DNA from 3 places in the Intrasporangium calvum DSM 43043 genome. Region 3 is predicted to be linked to each of the others. Evidence: riboswitches for the same ligand, from Rfam matches in the RefSeq annotation. Region 3 holds a riboswitch; each other region holds the start of a gene.
The links. A riboswitch is a leader RNA that binds a small molecule or an ion and turns the genes downstream of it on or off. The one in region 3 is predicted to bind S-adenosylmethionine.
Positions count from the first base shown of each region.

Region 1: another riboswitch for S-adenosylmethionine. It lies ahead of metX (homoserine O-acetyltransferase MetX); the one in region 3 lies ahead of INTCA_RS06385 (bifunctional o-acetylhomoserine/o-acetylserine sulfhydrylase).
Region 2: another riboswitch for S-adenosylmethionine. It lies ahead of INTCA_RS11060 (aminotransferase class V-fold PLP-dependent enzyme); the one in region 3 lies ahead of INTCA_RS06385 (bifunctional o-acetylhomoserine/o-acetylserine sulfhydrylase).

Region 1 is NC_014830.1:1,684,339-1,690,332, forward strand. It holds gene INTCA_RS07590 (MalY/PatB family protein) at 1-271, opposite strand, end outside; gene INTCA_RS07595 (EcsC family protein) at 397-1,227, shown strand; gene INTCA_RS07600 (YkvA family protein) at 1,217-1,738, shown strand; gene INTCA_RS07605 (DUF4192 domain-containing protein) at 1,835-2,932, shown strand; SAM riboswitch class IV at 3,122-3,235, shown strand; gene metX (homoserine O-acetyltransferase MetX) at 3,255-4,454, shown strand; gene INTCA_RS07615 (universal stress protein) at 4,578-4,976, shown strand; gene INTCA_RS07620 (RNA polymerase sigma factor) at 5,396-5,994, shown strand, end outside.
Region 2 is NC_014830.1:2,431,318-2,437,311, reverse strand. It holds gene INTCA_RS11065 (endonuclease/exonuclease/phosphatase family protein) at 1-635, shown strand, start outside; gene INTCA_RS11060 (aminotransferase class V-fold PLP-dependent enzyme) at 714-2,147, opposite strand; SAM riboswitch class IV at 2,183-2,309, opposite strand; gene INTCA_RS19560 (DNA translocase FtsK) at 2,496-5,522, shown strand; gene INTCA_RS11045 (hypothetical protein) at 5,571-5,994, shown strand, end outside.
Region 3 is NC_014830.1:1,419,067-1,425,060, reverse strand. It holds gene INTCA_RS19495 (CoA transferase subunit A) at 207-1,016, shown strand; gene INTCA_RS19490 (CoA transferase subunit B) at 1,020-1,658, shown strand; gene INTCA_RS06395 (glycosyltransferase family 2 protein) at 1,747-2,733, opposite strand; gene INTCA_RS06390 (acyl-CoA dehydrogenase family protein) at 2,786-3,955, opposite strand; SAM riboswitch class IV at 4,122-4,237, shown strand; gene INTCA_RS06385 (bifunctional o-acetylhomoserine/o-acetylserine sulfhydrylase) at 4,252-5,574, shown strand; gene INTCA_RS06380 (S66 family peptidase) at 5,640-5,994, shown strand, end outside.

The DNA of each region.
Region 1 (5,994 bases), 270 kb from region 3:
CGACGACGTGCGCACTCCCGGCGTCGACCTCCCAACCCCACTGGCCGGCGGCGAACCCGGCGAAGGCGTCGGCGTAGTCGCGGGCCCAGGGATAGCCCGTGTCACCTCTGCGGACGGCCCCCGTCACGGCGGTGAGGACCGCCGGGCACGGCGCGCAGTCCATCTCCGCGACCCAGAGCGGCAGGACGTCTGAGGGGTGGAGTCGCCACTTGAGGCTGGTCCGTGACCGTCTCAGGTCCTCGACGGAGGCGGACAGGATGCGGTCGGTCATGGCCCGAGCCTAGGAGAGGACACCGACGAGACGGGGTAAGGGACCCGCGGAGGGCCACCGGCCCTCTCTGGAGCCGGGATCGCGTAACGTCAGCGACGCCCGGACAGTCTCAGGAGAGGAACCACGTGGGCATCTTCGGATGGGGTAAGGACGAGACCGCAGCGGCCGCTGACCGGACGGCCGGTCGGGTGCAGGAGGCAGCCCGGAGCGGCAACGCCGCCAGCGCGCTGGAACGCGCGAGGGCAGTGGATGAGGGCGGTCTCAGCGGAGCGGCCACCCGGCTCCTCGAGCGCCTGCTCGACGTCGGGATCGACGGCAGGGGGCCGTTCGCCTCGGCCCGAGCGGTGGCGGACCGTGCGCTTGCGGACGCCGGCGGCGACCCCGAGGAGGCGATTCGCAGCGTCCAGCGCGCCCACCGCCGGCTCGGCGCCGCCGGGGGATTCGTCACCGGGCTGGGCGGGTTCTTCACCATGCCGGTGGCCCTGCCCGCCAACGTGCTGGAGTTCTACCTGCTGGGCACCCGGATGACGGCAGCGACGGCGCGGCTCAGGGGCTACGACATCGACCAGCCGCAGGTCCGGTCCGCCGTCCTCCTGACCCTCGCCGGCGCCGACAGCGACGATCTGCTCAAGAAGGCAGGAGTCTTCGCAGCCGGTGGGCGACTCACGTCGGTGGCGCTCGAACGGCTTCCCGCGCCCGCTCTCATGGTCCTCAACAAGGCCATCGCCTTCCGCCTGCTCGGTCGGCTCGGGTCCGGCGTCATCGCCAAGCTCGGTCGGGCGGTCCCCGTGGTGGGCGGACTCGTCGGCGGCGGCGTCGACGTCTACCTGCTGGGCCGGATCGCCACGCAGGCGGTCGAGGAGTTCCCGCGCCGGACCCCGACCGACCGCGGGGGGATGGGCGGCCCCTCCGGTGCCCCTGACGTGACCGGAGGGGCGGCGGCCGGTGGCCGGTAGGGGGACGAGCGGCGCGTCGCGCCTCAAGCTCCTCGCGACGACGGCCTCCGTCGTGCGGGCCTCGACGAGACCGGGCGCGCCGAGCCTGTCCAGCCGCGTCCAAGCGGTCCCGCGCCTGGTCCGGGCGACCATCGGAGGTGAGTATGCCGGCACCACACGGGGGCGCTTGGGGATGCTCGCCGCAGCCGCGGCCTACATCGTCTCGCCCGTGGACCTCGTCCCCGAAGCCCTGCTCCCAGTCGTGGGCGCAGCTGACGACGCCGTGGTCATCGCCTGGGCGATCAGGGCCCTGCTCGAGGAGACCGACCGCTTCCTGGCCTGGGAGGCGGGGCAGGGCCGCCGCCGGGCGTCCGAGACCGTCTCGGGTGACGTCGTGGGCGCTGACGCGAGTACGTCCCACCCCCGTCGGGAGGTGGCGGCCACCGGCGCCGGGCCTCGCCTGACCGGTCAGGCCCGTGACGCGGCCACCGCGTACATCATGGAGACCGTGCGCCGCCGGCTGGAACGCTGACCACGGTCGTCCACATCCCCTGGGCCCGGCGGGTGGTCATCCACAGGCTGGCGGCGAGGGGGGACGAACGGACGGAGCCTCGACCAGTCTCGGGGCATGCAGAAGATCTCGGTCTCCGGACCCGCCGAACTCGTCACCATCGTCCCGTACCACCTCGGGTTCCAGCCCGAGCGCAGCGTCGTCATCATCTGCTTGCACGCCAAGGCCGTTGGCCTGGTCGCCCGGGTGGATGTCGTCGGCAGGAAGGACGCGGCCCTGGCCGCCTCCCAGCTGCGCGAGCCGATCCTCCGGGAGGCGCCCTCTTCTGTCGTCCTCGTGAGCTTCGAGGACCGGGCCGGCGAGTCGCGCCCCCTGGCTGACGCGCTGGGTGCGGCGCTGGGGCTGGACGGCATCCCGGTGGACGAGGACGTCGTGGTCCGGGACGGGCGGTGGTACTGCACGAGGGACGACGGCTGCGCGGAGGATGGCGAGGCACTGCCGGTTCCCTCGGACGTGCCGGCGGTCGCCGGGTACGTTGCTCAGGGCAGGTCGGTGCTCGCCGACCGTCGTGCGGTCGAGTCGCTCGTCGCGCCGCGGGCCGAGGCCCACGACGAGCAGATGGCGCTGGCCGTCGAGGAGTGGCGACGCACGTACCGAAGGGCGCGGCAGGCGACGGTCCTCGGCGCGGCCGGAGGCGGGACCGGCGGTCCTACCGGCCAGGGCCTGTGGGACTCGCTGACCGACGAGTGTCTCGACGCGTGGGGCGTGGTGCTGCGTGGGGCGACACCTGCAGGAGGACTCGCCGCTCTGGTTCCTGCCCTCGTGGGTCCGCTCGAGGACCTGGACCTGCGCGACGCCCTCGTGGCGTGGCTCTGCCCCGGCTGGCTGCCGCTCGACGCGGTCGACGGTCGTCTGCTCACCCGGCTCACCACGAAGGTCGGGCCTCTGGATCCGCCCCGTGACGAGGCCCAGCACGCGGACGTCGTCTGCCACGGCCGGACCGTCCAGGACGCCCTCCTGACGTTGTGTCGGGTGACGCCCGTCCGGTTCGCCGCGCCGGTCCTCACCATCGCGGCTGCCTACTCCTGGTCCCAGGGCGACGGCACGCGGGCTGGGATGTGTGTCGACCGGGCCCTGGAGATCGACCCGGGACACCGGCTGGCAGGTCTGATCCGGCTGGGTCTCGAGCACGGCGTTCGCATGCCGGCAGCGTGACGGCGCCCCCTTGCGGTGGACACCGCGATGGATGGCTACGGCCTGCGTGGCCAGCGGCCCAGACGATGCCCGAAGTCGGGGCGGAGTCGGGGGAGCGACAGGGGAGCGTCGGGGCAGCGTTGGAGCACGCGTTCCACCCCGTGGACGACGGGGCTGTGCCCGCGCCGGGGGTGACGTAGAGTTGCACCAGGTCATGAGCACCAGCGACAAGCCCCGGCTCGCTGGTCGGCAACCCTCCTTCGCGGTGGGGTGCCCCGGGTGAGGACCAGGCCGCGCCCCAACCGGTGTCGGCAAGCGCGAGTACCGGGAGTCGATCTTGACGATGACAGAGAGCCATCACACCTCGACGCGACGGGTCCGCCCCGGGCGTGAGACCGTGCGCAACGGCTTCCCCGCCGCACCGGTCCGGCGGACCGTCGTCGGGGCCTGGCGCGTGGGTGATCCCGTCGGCTCGCGCAGGTTCGCCGAGATCGGGGATGTCCACCTGGAACGCGGAGGCAGGATCCCGGACGTCACGGTGGCCTACGAGACGTGGGGCACCCTCAACTCGGCCGGCGACAACGTCGTGCTCATCGAGCACGCCCTGACCGGCGACAGCCACGTCGAGGGCGAGGCCGGTGACGGTCACGCGTCGCCCGGCTGGTGGCCCGGCCTCGTCGGGCCGGGACGTCCGATCGACACGGACGTCTGGTTCGTCGTCGCGGCCAACGTCCTCGGCGGCTGCCAGGGCACCACCGGGCCCTCGAGCGCCGCACCGGATGGACGAGAGTGGGGTAGCCGCTTCCCCTACATCACCATTCGTGATCAGGTCGAGGTCGAGGCCCGGCTCCTGGATCAGCTCGGCGCGACCCGGGTGGCGGCCGTCGTCGGAGGGTCGATGGGGGGCATGCGGGCCATCGAGTGGGCGGTGTCGCATCCCGAGCGGGTCGACCGCAGCATCGTGCTCGCGAGCACCGCCTACGCGACCGCCGACCAGATCGCGTGGTGCCAGCCGCAGCTCCTCGCGATTCGCCAGGACCCGCACTTCGCCGGCGGGGACTACTACGGGCGCGGCCGGTCGCCCGAAGCCGGGCTCGGGCTCGCGCGACGGATCGCGCACATCACCTACCGCACCGGCGTCGAGCTCGACGACCGCTTCGGCCGCGCGTCCCAGCTGGGCGAGGACCCGCTCCGGTCGGGCGAGCGGGGACGTTTCGCCGTGGAGAGCTACCTGGACCACCACGCGGGCAAGCTGGCCCGGCGCTTCGACGCCAACTCGTACCTCGTCCTGACCGACGCCATGAACTCCCACGACGTCGGGCGCGGGCGCGGTGGCATCGCTGCGGCCCTGGCTCGCGTCACCGCGGAGTGCACCATCGTCTCGGTCGACTCGGATCGGCTCTACCCGCCCAGTCTGTCCGACGAGATGCACGAGCTGCTGCCGCGGTCCGTGCGGGCCCGGATCACCTCCCGCTATGGTCACGACGGCTTCCTCATCGAGGCTGAGCAGGTCGGGCGAATCATCCGCTCCGCCCTGGCCTGACAGTTCGCCGAGACGCTCAGTCGGTCGGTGTGTGCGACGCACCACGACGGACGGCTCCCGCGCCGCAGTTTTTCGGGTAGCGTCCGACCACAGACATTTCCGTCCCAAGGAGGTCCGGGCACAGTGGCCATTGTCGTTGGATACGTCGCGACCAAGGAAGGCCGCGCCGCACTGAAGCGAGCGGCAGAGGAGTGCGTGCTGCGAGGCACGAAGCTCGTCGTGATCAGCTCGCACCGAGGGGGCAAGGACTTCGACGCGGACGAGTCCGCCCGGTTCGAGAGTGAGCTCGAGCGCGTCAAGGGGGTCCTGGAGGAGCGGGGCCTCGACCACGAGGTGCGACAGCTGGTGCGTGGGAACGACCCGGCCGAGGACCTCATCTCCGTGGCGGAGCAGGAGAACGCCGACTTCATCGTCATCGGCCTGCGTCGCCGCAGCCCGGTCGGAAAGCTGATTCTCGGCTCGAACGCCCAACGGATCCTGCTCGACGCGAGCTGCCCGGTCCTCGCCGTCAAGGCCGACTGACTGTCGCCTCAGAATCCTGGCCGACCGGGCTCGCCCGGTCGGCCAGGAGGTCGGACTTCAGCGGCACAGGCCCCGCCGCGCGTCCGCCGCGCGCCTTTCAGCGATGCGGAGGGCTCTGACAAAGGCATCATCATGCGCTGGTGCGCGCTCGACCACGTCGGTCGGCGGGGAGGACGTTCGCCCGCTGGCCCACTGGCGTTTTATAATGTCCTGAGAGCCGGATCGCACGAGGCGCACCGAGAGATCGACGGAGGGGTCGACTCCACCATGCCAAGCATTTCCGGAGCGAATCCCCATTCTCGTTCGTTGATGATGCATGCCCGCCGAGGGTCCTGTGAACGACGAGCCCGTGCGACCGAAAGGCGACATCCTCCGTGCCGAAGGCAACTCCAGCTGCAACCCCGACTGCCCTTCCCAAGGTGTTCCAGCACGACGCCATCATGCAGCTGCTCGTCAGGGGACGGACGACCGGCACGATCACTGGTTCCGAGATCGCCCGGGCGCAGGTGGAGGCCCAGCTCGACCCCAAGCAGATGAAACCCGTCCTCACGACCCTCGAAGCGCACGACGTCGAGATCGTCGTCGACGCCGCGGCATCCAACACCCAGACTCGTAGAGGCAACAAGGGAGGCACTGTGGCAACCGCTCGCAAGACGACCGCCGCGGCCGCAAAGACCGCAACCCGGACGACCACCAGCAGGACGACCACGACCAGCAGGACGACCAAGGCTGCGGCCAAGAGCGGCTCTGCCGCGCCGGGTGCCTCGGGTGCGTCGAAGAAGACCCCGGCCCCGAGCGGTGCGGCCGAGGCGAGCCCGGCAGAGCCGAGCAAGGCGGCGGAGCCCGCCAAGAAGGCGAGCCGGACGAGCAAGGCGGCTCCGACGGCTCCGGCGAAGAAGGCGACGACCAACGCCGCCGTGGCCAAGGCAGCCGCGCCTCCGGTCAAGAAGGCCGCCACCAAGAGGGCGGTGAAGTCCGCTACGGCCAAGGGGACGACGGGTCGCAGTGCTGCCAAGGG
Region 2 (5,994 bases), 1.0 Mb from region 3:
TCCGGGCCGAGGCGGTTGACGTGCTCGTCGCCACCGAGGTGACGCCGGAGGCGCTGGCTGCCCTCGACGAGGCGGGTCTCGACCAGTGGTTCATCGAGGAGGTCGGGGAGACACGGCCGGAGTCGTACACCGGCACCATGGTCTTCTCCCGGTTCCCGGCGACGGAGACCACCGGCGAGGACCCGGTCGACGCGCACACCCCGAGCCTGCAGCCGGAAGTCGTCGTCGACGTCACCGGTACGGCCGTGCGGGTGAAGGCCGTCCACGTGCCCGCCCCCCTCGCCGGCGACACCGTCGAGTGGCGCGCTGCGCTCCGGGCGCTCGCGACGTGGCGGGACCGCCAGGAAGGCAGCGAGCCCGTCCTCCTGGCGGGCGACTTCAACGCCAGTCGAGGTCACCCCGCGTTCCGGCACACCGCCGAAGGTTTCGACGACGCCCACCAGGTGGCCGGGCTCGGCTGGGTCCGCACCTGGCCGTTCGTCGGCCAGCGGGTCCCGCCCTACATCCAGCTCGACCACCTGCTGAGCCGGGGGCTGACGGTCGTGGAGGCAGGATCCACCGCGATCCACGGGACTGACCATGCCATCGTGTGGGCCACGTATGCGCTCCCCGAGACCGAGTCCACCACTCCCTGACTCGCACTCCCTGACTCGCACTCCCTGACTCGCACTCGTGCCGCGGGCTCTGACAGCGGGCCCCGGACCTCGGCCACGTCACCAGGGGCGGACGACCTCACGGTCGCGCGGGTCGTCGCCGTCGACCACCCAGCCGGAGTCAGCGCGAGTCCACGCGGCGGCCGGTCCGGCCTCGACGAGCTCACGCAGGCCGCCGATGAGACGGTCCACGCCCTCCTTCGTCGAACCGAGACCGATGCTGGCCCGGACCGCGGTCTCGTGCTCCCCGGTGCCGGAGAGCAGGTCGTCGACGAGCAGGTGGGCGCAGAACCGGCCGTCCCGGACCCCGACCCCGTGCTCCACCGAGAGCACCTGGGAGACCAGTGAGGCCTCGAACCCTCGCACCGTGAAGGCCACCACCCCGACGCGGTCGTGCCGCTCGTCGAAGATCGACAGCTCGTCCACGCCGTCGATCGTGCTCAGGCCGTCACGAAGTCGGGAGAGCAGCCGGGACTCGTGCTCCTCGATGGCGACCCGGTGGGCGGCGATCGTCGCGCACGCGGCCGCCAGGGCGATGGCGCCGATGACGTTGGGGCTGCCGCCCTCGTGCCGGGCCGCACCGGTCGCCCAGGTCGTGTCGCCTGCGGCGACGACACGGGTCGCGCCACCGCCGCGCAGGTAGGGGTCGCCCCCGTCGAGCCAGTCCGACCGGCCGGCGAGGACGCCGGTGCCGAACGGCGCGTAGGTCTTGTGCCCGGAGAAGGCGAGGTAGTCCACGTCCCACGCGGCGACGTCGATCCGACGGTGCGCCGACAGCTGCGCGGCGTCGACGGCGATGCGGGCGCCGTGCTCGTGGGCCAGTCGCGCGAAGTCCTCGACCGGCCAGATCTCGCCGGTGACGTTCGACGCCCCGGTGATGACGACGAGCCGGTGCGCCGCGTGCTGTCCGCCGGACCGCGCGGCCAGCTCGTCCGCCAGGAGTGCCCGGGCCTCGGCGACACTGTGCGGAACGGGGAGACGGACCGTGCGGAGGTCGCCCCACGGTAGGAGGGTGGAGTGGTGCTCGGAGGCGAAGACGAAGACGGTGGTGTCCGCCGGGAGCGCCGCGGACAGCACGGCCCACGAGTCCGTCGTCGTCCGCGTGAAGATGACGGCGTCGTCGGAGCGGGCGCCGACGAAGGCGGCCACCTCGGCCCGAGCCTGCTCGTACCAGGCGCTGGTGAGACGCGACGCGTAGCCGGCGCCCCGGTGGACCGAGGCGTACGTCTCCAGGGCGCGGTCGACGGCCTCCTTGACGGCCACGAGGGCAGGAGTGGAGGCGGCGTGGTCCAGGTTCGCGTAGGGCGTGGGGCCGGAGAGGGTGGGCACGACGAGCCCGGCCCCGACGACGCGGGGCAGCTCTGAAGCGACGGTGCCGGCGGTTCGGCTCCGGGTCGTCAAGCCGTGCGGTGTCCCGCCGCCGCACGGTGCGGCGCCGGGGGTCCCGTCTGCGCCGGGGTGGAATCCGGAAACGGTTCGGGGGAGGACTGACATGGCCTGCTCCTGGGTCGGGGGACCCACCGGGTGCAGGTCCGCGCTTGCCGCACCTCGTCACCACGAACGTGGCGAGGGCGGCCTGGTCGTCACCCGGAGCACCCCACCGCGGAGGAGGGTTGCTGGCCAGCGAGCCGGGGCTTGACGCTGGCGCTCATGACCTGCCACGAAGATAGGGAGCCCGCCGTCGCCGTGTCCACCCGACGGGTGGAGCGTGTCGTCATCTGGGACGTATGCCGCTGGGCCGGCTCACGCTCGAACCCTTCCATGGTGGTGGGATCCACCCCAAATGGCCGTGTTGCGCGTGTGACGCGTGAGTTCGGTGGGTCAGTGTCGTACGGTGCGAACATGGCGACACGTCGGTCCAGCAGCGCGCGCCCCAGTTCGTCCACGACGACGCGGGGAGCGTCTGACGCGGGCGCCTCGTCCGCCGGTCGGGCCAGGGCGGCCGCGCGCCCCGCCGCGGGCCGAGGGGGCGCTCGCAGCACGACGCGTCCGGCCCCCCGCGGCAAGGCGAAGGGCGGCGGGCTGCCGCTGCCCATCCGGGCGGTGCGCAACACGTGGATGGGCGTCTCCCACGTCGCCGGGGGAGCGGTGCGCCGGGTCGGCGCGAGCGCGCGCGACCTCGAGCCCGAGCACCGCCGGGACGGTGTGGGGTTCGGGCTCATCGCGCTCGCCATCGTCGTCGCCGCCCGGGAGTGGTGGGGCGTCCGTGGCGTCTTCGGCGACGCGGTCCATGCCGTGGTCGCGGGGACGTTCGGCCGCATCGCCTACGCCGTCCCCCTCGTCCTGCTCCTGCTCGGGCTGCGCGTGCTGCGCTCACCCGAGGACGAGGCGGCGACGAACCGCATCATCGTCGGCACCGTGGCCCTGACGTTCGCCGCCTGCGGGCTCGCGCACCTCAGCGACGGCATCCCCAACCCTCCTGACGGCGCCGAGGGCATGCGCGCCGCGGGCGGCATCATCGGCTTCCTCGCCTCGAGCCCGCTCGACGCTGCGGTGTCACGGTACGGCGCGCTGGCCATCCTCATCCTGCTCGGAACCTTCGGGCTGCTCGTGATCACAGCGACTCCCGTCAACCACATCCCGCACCGGCTGCGTCAGCTGCGCGCTCTCGTGCTGCATCGCCCACTCGAAGCGGACAGCGCCGACGGGGCCGGGGACGCCGCGGGCACCGGGCCGGCGAAACGCAGCCGGCGCAAGGCGGTCGACCTCAGCGAGCGCGACGGGGACGAGGCCTTCCGGCAGGCGGCGACCAAGGGCGCCGAGGACGAGCCCACCCTGGGTCTGCGTCCCGGTGAGAAGCGGCCCACCGCCCCCGGGGTCCTCGCTCCTCGCCCGGCCGGCTCGTCCAGCAGCACCCAGGCGATCGATCCCCGGTCGCCCGGTGCACCGGACCCGTCCAAGGTCGGGCCCAAGCCGGAGCTCGTCCCGCCCCCCACCTCGCCGATCCCGTCGCGGGTCGAGCAGCTCTCGCTCGAGGGAAACGTCACCTACCACCTGCCGGACCACGCGTTGCTCGCGCACGGGGCGCCGCACAAGACCCGGAGCCACACCAACGACAAGGTCGTGGAGTCGCTGACGCACGTCTTCGACCAGTTCGACATCGACGCAGCCGTCACGGGGTTCACCCGCGGCCCGACGGTGACCCGCTACGAGGTCGAGCTCGGCTCGGGCACCAAGGTGGAGCGGGTCACGGCCCTCTCCAAGAACATCGCCTACGCCGTGGCGTCGGCCGACGTCCGCATCCTCAGCCCGATCCCCGGCAAGAGCGCCATCGGGATCGAGATCCCCAACGCGGACCGCGAGAACGTCGCGCTCGGCGACGTCCTTCGCAGCCAGACGGCTCGCAACAACGAGCACCCGATGGTCATGGGTGTCGGCAAGGACGTCGAGGGCGCCTACGTCATCGCCAACCTGGCCAAGATGCCGCACCTGCTCGTGGCCGGGGCCACCGGCTCCGGCAAGTCGAGCTTCGTCAACTCGATGATCACCTCGATCCTCATGCGTTCGACGCCCGAGGAGGTCCGGCTCATCCTCGTCGACCCCAAGCGGGTCGAGCTGACCGCCTACGAGGGGATCCCGCACCTCATCACGCCGATCATCACCAACCCGAAGAAGGCGGCCGAGGCCCTCGCCTGGGTGGTCAAGGAGATGGACCAGCGCTACGACGACCTCGCCGCGTTCGGGTTCAAGCACGTCGACGACTTCAACAAGGCGGTCCGGGCCGGCAAGGTCAAGCCGCTGCCCGGCTCGGAGCGGCAGCTGACCACCTACCCCTACCTGCTCGTCGTCGTCGACGAGCTCGCGGACCTGATGATGGTGGCCCCTCGAGACGTCGAGGAGTCCGTGGTCCGCATCACCCAGCTCGCCCGGGCCGCCGGCATCCACCTCGTCCTCGCGACGCAGCGTCCGTCGGTCGACGTCGTGACCGGCCTCATCAAGGCCAACGTCCCCTCCCGGATGGCGTTCGCGACGAGCTCGCTGGCCGACTCGCGGGTCGTCCTGGACCAGCCCGGCGCCGAGAAGCTCATCGGGCAGGGCGACGCGCTCTTCCTGCCGATGGGAGCGAGCAAGCCGATGCGCGTCCAGGGCGCCTGGGTCAACGAGTCGGAGATCCACGAGGTCGTCAAGTTCGTCACGACCCAGCTCAAGCCGAACTACGTCGAGAACGTCACCGTCGCGCAGCCGAAGAAGCAGATCGACGACGACATCGGCGACGACCTCGACGTCCTGCTCCAGGCCACCGAGCTCGTCGTCACGACCCAGTTCGGGTCGACCTCCATGCTGCAACGCAAGCTCAGGGTCGGCTTCGCCAAGGCGGGGCGGCTCATGGACCTGCTCGAGTCACGCGGGGTCGTCGGTCCGAGCGAGGGGTCGAAGGCCCGGGACGTGCTGGTCCGGCCCGACGACCTCGAGCAGACCCTGGCCCTGCTCCGTGGCGAGGACGTCCCACACCCCAACGAACCCAACGAACCCAACGAACCCAGTGAACCCACCGAGCCCACCGAGCCCACCCGCGCCGACGACCCCGACCGCGCTGTCGGGCCCACGTCCGGGTTCGATGCGGTCTTCGAGCCGGTCGAGGAGCCCGCGCCGTTCAGCGCCGACCCGACCATCGTCGAAGAACCCGTTGACGCCGCAGCGAGCCCAGCGGCATACGGCGAGGTCCTGCCCCCCGGGCAGCCGGTGCGGACCGCAGCCATCGTCGCCCAGCGCGGCGAACGCCGCGCGCACGGAGACGACCTCGACGACACGACCGCCGTGCCCGTCGCCGCGTGGCAGCCGGGTGACCTCACGCCCGTCGCCACGGAGGACGACGAGGACTCGGAGGACGCATGGCAGCTGACGGACCGGCCGGGGGAGCGCTGGTGACCTCGCCGTTGCGGGGACGACTGGCCCTACGCGGGTAAGGTCCCGAGCGTGACTGCATCGCTGGAGCTGTGGCCGTCGTCCCCGCGCCGGGCCGGACCCCCGAGGCGCCTGGACCGGTGGCGGCGCACCGTCGTCGAGACCCCGTCCGGCGTCCTGCTCGTCGTCCAGCTGCTCGCCCTGGTGTTCTACCCGTTCCTCCAGACGCTGGAGCTGGGCGAGTTCCAGCAGGCCGGCCACGCAGCCTTCGGCCTCGTCGGTCTGCTCGTGCTCTTCCTCGCCGTGCGGGCGGTGCGCGCCACCCCGGCGCTGACCTGGGTGTCAATCCTCCTCGGTGGGCCTGTTGTTGTCATGACCATCGCCGAGTCGACCTGGCCGGAGAACGACATCCTGGTGTTCTGGTCCGCGCTGCTCCACGCCGCGTTCTACTTCTACACGGGCTACGCGCTCCTGCGGTACATGTTCGCGGACAACT
Region 3 (5,994 bases):
ACTGCACCATTTATGCACTCCAGTCACACGGTTAACAAGTCGATCGCCTGAACTACAAACCTGTAATTTCCCGATGGCTGCCCACCCGAGGCTCCGCTAAGGCCGTCGGTGTTGCCTGCATCACGTGGCGCGCCCCCACCGGCGGTGCGTCGATGTGGGGGCACCCCACCCCTGGGCCGACTCGAGTGACCGATAGAGTCCGGACCATGGACAAAGTCGTCTCCACACCTCAGGAGGCCATCGCCGGCATCAGTGACGGGATGTCACTGGCGGTCGGCGGTTTCGGTCTCTGTGGCATCCCCAGTGTGCTCATCGCCGCCATTCACGATGCCGGCATCCAGGACCTCGAAGCGATCAGCAACAACTGCGGCGTCGACGACTGGGGGCTGGGGATCCTGCTCAAGGACAAGCGGATCCGCCGGATGGTCGCCTCTTACGTCGGTGAGAACAAGGAGTTCGAGCGGCAGTACCTGCACGGCGAGCTCGAGGTCGAGCTGACCCCCCAGGGCACCCTCGCCGAGCGGCTGCGCGCCGGTGGGGTCGGCATCCCGGCCTTCTTCACGATCACCGGTGCCGGCACCCAGGTCGCCGAGGGCGGCCTGCCGTGGAAGTACGACGCCGACGGCAACGTCGTGCTCGCCTCGCCGCCGAAGCAGACCCAGGACTTCGAGGTCGACGGCGAGACGAAGACGTTCGTGCTCGAGGAGGCGATCCGCGCCGACTACGCGCTGATCCGCGCCGCCAAGGGTGACCGGCACGGCAACCTCGTCTTCAACCAGTCCGCCCGCAACTTCAACCCGCTCTGCGCGATGTCCGGCAAGGTCGCGATCGCCGAGGTCGAGCAGCTCGTCGAGCCCGGCGAGCTGCACCCGGACGAGGTGCACCTGCCGGGGATCTTCGTCCACCGGGTGCTGCCGCTGAGCCCGGAGCAGGCCGCCGAGAAGCGGATCGAGCGCCGGACCGTCCGCCCCCGCCCCGACGCTGCGGGAACCCAGACCGAGAAGCAGGAGGCCTGAGCCATGGCGATGACCCGTGAGCAGATGGCCGCCCGCGCGGCCGCCGAGCTGTCCGACGGCGCCTACGTCAACCTCGGCATCGGCCTGCCGACGCTCGTGCCGAGCTACGTGCCCGACGACGTCGAGATCGTGCTCCAGTCCGAGAACGGCATCCTCGGCATCGGCGTCTACCCGTACGAGGGTGAGGAGGACGCCGACCTGATCAACGCCGGCAAGGAGACGGTCACGCTGCGCAAGGGCGCCTCCTTCTTCGACTCGGCCACGTCCTTCGGGATGATCCGCGGGGGCAAGGTCGACGCCGCGATCCTCGGCGCGATGCAGGTCAGCGAGAAGGGCGACATCGCCAACTGGATGATCCCCGGCAAGATGGTCAAGGGCATGGGCGGCGCGATGGACCTGGTCCACGGCGCCAAGAAGGTCATCGTCCTGATGGAGCACAACGCCCGCGACGGCTCCTACAAGATCGTCAAGGAGTGCTCGCTGCCCTACACCGGCCGCGGCGTCGTCCAGCGGATCATCACCGACCTGGCCGTCTTCGACGTCACCGACGACGGGCTCGTGCTGCGTGAGCTGGCGCCCGACGTCACCGAGGACGAGGTCCGCGAGAAGACCGAGCCCGACTTCACCGTCGACCTCGGCTGACCCCACCGCTCCTGGCCGGCCCCGGGCGCGGAACGTCCGGGGCCGTCGTCCGGTCCGCGCCCGAACGGCAGAGTCGACAGGTCGGAGCTCAGCCCTCGTCGGTCTCGGGGAGGAGCTGTCCGGGTCGGCTCGTGAGGAAGCCCCACCCCCAGCTGCCGTGCATCGTCGCCAGCACGGCCGGGACCCGCGCGGCGACGGCCAGCCCATCGCGCCTGCCGATGACGAGCCCTCCCACGGTGATGGCCGTGGCGTACGTCCCGGGGACGATCCAGAGCGGTGCCCAGACGAAGCCGCCGACCAGGCCGACGACGTTGGCGACGAGCGCGGTCGGCGCCGCGAGGTAGCGAGCGTTGATCGAGCCCTGGTGCTCGCGGGCGACGACGCGGCGCCAGCGTCCGTAGTCCCGGTACTGGCGCGCGAGTCGGCGGAACGTCGGACGGGGGCGGTAGCGCACGCGCAGCTCGGGGTCGAACCAGACCGTGCCGCCGGCCTGCCGGAGCCGGTAGTTGAGCTCCCAGTCCTGGGCCCGCGAGAACCGTGCGTCGTAGCCACCCACAGTCGTCAGCCAGCTGCGTCGGAAGACACCGAGGTAGACGGTGTCGGCCGGCCCGGCGTGACCCCCGGTGTGGAACCGCGCTCCCCCCACGCCCAGGGACGATCGCATGGCGATGGCGACTGCCTTCTCGAAGGACGAGGACCCCTCGGCGTACATCACGCCGCCCACGTTGGCCGCCCCGGTCTCCTCGAGCACCGTCACGGCCCGCTCGATGTAGCCGGGGCTGAGGAACCCGTGCCCGTCGACCCGCACGATGATCTCGTGGTTGGCTGCCCCGACGGCGAGGTTGAGTGCGTCAGGGGTGCGGCCTGAGGGGTTCTCGACGACGATGATCCGGTGGTCCCGGCGGGCGAGCTCCCGGGCGACGCCCAGCGTGTCGTCATGGCCGCGACCGATCGCGAGGACGAGCTCCAGCTCGCCTGGGTAGCGCTGGTCGAGGATCGCCTCGACGGCTTCACCCAGGTGTTGCTCCTCGTTGAGCAGGGGCATGATGACGCTGATGGGTGGGGCATGGTCCACGGGGTGCGTCCGCTCCGGGGGCTCGGGGACTCGGTCCTGAGGAGACTACCCCTCAACCCTTGAGGAGCTGACGCGCCATGACGACGCGCTGGATCTGGTTGGTGCCCTCGTAGATCTGCGTGATCTTCGCGTCGCGCATCATCCGCTCGAGCGGGAAGTCCTTGGTGTACCCGGCGCCGCCCAGCAGCTGCACCGCATCCGTGGTCACCTTCATTGCGACGTCGGAGGCGAAGCACTTGGCCGCCGCCCCGAAGAACGTGAGGTCCTTGTCCCCCCGCTCCGACTTCGCGGCGGCGACGTAGACCATCTGGCGTGCGGCCTCGACCTCCATCGCCATGTCGGCGAGCATGAACTGGATGCCCTGGAAGTCGGCGATCCGCTTGCCGAACTGCTTGCGCTCCTTGACGTAGGCGACCGCCTGGTCAAGGGCGCCCTGGGCGATGCCGATGGCCTGGGCGCCGATCGTGACGCGGGTGTGGTCGAGGGTGCGCAAGGCGATCTTCAGGCCGTCGCCCACCTCCCCGACGACCCGGTCGCCGGGGATCCGCACGTTGTCGAAGTGCAGCTCGCGGGTCGGGCTGCCCTTGATCCCGAGCTTGCGCTCCTTCTCCCCGAACGTGAAGCCCGCATCCGACTTCTCGACGACGAAAGCGGTGACGTTGTTGCCCCGCGGACCGTCGGGGTCCGTGACCGCGAGCACCGTGTAGTACTCGGACACGCCGGCGTTGGTGATCCACGACTTCTGGCCGTTCAGCACCCAGTCGTCGCCGTCCCGGCGGGCGCGGCACTTCATCGAGGCGGTGTCGGATCCGGCCTCCCGCTCGGACAGGCCGTACGAGAACGTCGTCTCACCGTGGGCCAGCGGCGGCAGGTACCTGCGCTTGACGTCCTCGCTCGCAGCGAGGATCAGCGGCAGCGAGCCGAGCTTGTTGACGGCCGGGATGAGGCACGCCGACGCATCGACGCGAGCCACCTCCTCGATGACGATGCACGTGGCCAGGGCATCCGCGCCGACCCCGTCGTACTCCTCCGGGACGTGCGGAGCGAAGAAGTCCGATGCGACGAGCGCGTCGTGCGCCTCCTGGGGGTAGCGGGCCTCCTCGTCGACGGCTGCCGCGTAGGGGGCGATCTTGTCCTCGGCCACCGCGCGCACCGCCTCACGGAGCGCCTCGTGGTCCTCGCTGATACGGAACAGGTCGAAGTCAGTGCTGGTCACGGTCACCCATGCTACTCGCGAGACACATTTAGTAGGACGTCCAAGTGATTGAGACCACGCGCGGCGCCGCGGGTCTGCCCGCACGCACCGGCCCTGTCCAGCATGGGGACTCAGCGTCCACGATGAGGACACGTCGGGCTGGGAGGAGCTCAGCGGCATACCATCCCCGAAAGGTCATGAGTGTCAGCGTCACGGCCCCGGCTCGCTGACCGGCAACCCTCGCTACGCGGCGGGGTGCCCCGGGTGAAGACCTGGCACCCGGCATTCGCCGGCGTGCAAGCGCGAGTGTGAGGAAGCACGCCATGAGTGACAACCCCGACTGGTCGTTCGAGACCCGCCAGATCCATGTCGGGCAGGAGCAGGCTGACCCGGCGACCGGGGCGCGAGCCCTGCCGATCTACCAGACGACGAGCTACGTCTTCAACGACACGGACCACGCGAAGAACCTCTTCGCCCTGTCCGAGCTCGGCAACATCTACACCCGGATCATGAACCCCACCCAGGACGCCGTCGAGAAGCGGATCGCGTCCCTCGAGGGCGGGGTTGGCGCCCTGCTGCTCAGCTCGGGCATGTCCGCGACGTTCTTGGCGATCATCAACATCGCGGAGGCCGGCGACCACGTCGTCGCGAGCCCGGCGCTCTACGGCGGGACGTACAACCTGTTCCAGAACACCCTGCCCAAGCTCGGCATCGAGGTGACGTTCGTCGAGGACAGCGCCGACCCCGAGTCGTGGCGTGCCGCGACGCGGCCGAACACCAAGCTGTTCTTCGGCGAGACCATCGCCAACCCCAAGTCGGACATCCTCGACATCGAGGCCGTCGCGCGGGTCGCACACGAGGTGGGCGTGCCGCTCGTCGTCGACAACACCATTGCCACGCCGTTCCTGCTCCGCCCGATCGAGCACGGCGCCGACATCGTCGTCCACGCCGCGACGAAGTACCTCGGCGGCCACGGCACGACGATCGCGGGTGTCATCGTCGACTCGGGCAACTTCGACTTCGGCGCTGACCCCGAGCGCTTCCGGAACTACAACCAGCCCGACCCGAGCTACCACGGCTTGGTCTACGCCCGAGATCTCGGCAAGGACGGCGCCTTCGGGGTCAACCTCGCCTTCATCCTCAAGGCCCGCGTCCAGCTGCTGCGCGACCTCGGCAACGCCATCTCGCCGTTCAACGCGTTCCTCATCGGCCAGGGGATCGAGACGCTGTCGCTGCGGGTCGAGCGGCACATCGAGAACGCCCACCGGGTCGCCGCCTTCCTGCAGGGCCACGACCAGGTCGAGAAGGTCGTCTGGGCCTCGCTGCCGGACGATCCCAACCACGCGCTGGCGCAGAAGTACGTCCCGAAGGGTGCGGGAGCCGTTCTCGCCTTCGAGATCGCGGGTGGCCTGGAGGCCGGCAAGAGGTTCGTCGAGGGCCTGACCCTGCACAGCCACGTCGCGAACATCGGCGACGTCCGCTCGCTCGTGATCCACCCCGCGTCCACGACTCATTCGCAGGGACCGGACGAGGACCGCCTCGCTGCCGGCGTGACGCCGGGCCTCGTCCGTCTGTCCGTCGGGATCGAGCACATCGACGACATCATCGCCGACCTCGAGCAGGGTTTCGCCGCCGCCAAGGGCTGACCGTCCCGCGGGGTGGGCGGCAGCCCGTATGCCGCTCACCCCCTCCCGCTCGTACGCTGGCCCCCATGCCCGCCGAGAACGCGACCGCCGTCCGTTATCCGGTCCCGTTGCGCCCGGGTGACCGGATCGGCGTGACCGCGCCCAGCTCGGGTGTGCCGGACCGCCTGTGGCCTCGGGTCGAGGTGACTCGGGCCTTCTTGGAGGGCGAGGGCTTCGACGTCGAGATCGGCGAGTGCATGCACACGCCCTCGCAGGTCAGCGCCCCGAAGGAGCAGCGCGCTGCGGAGCTGATGCGGATGCTGACCGACCCTGACATCCGGGCGGTCGTGCCGCCGTGGGGCGGAGAGACCGGCATCGACCTTCTGGGGCTGCTCGACTTCGAGGCGATCGCCGACGCCGAGCCGACGTGGTGCGTCGGGT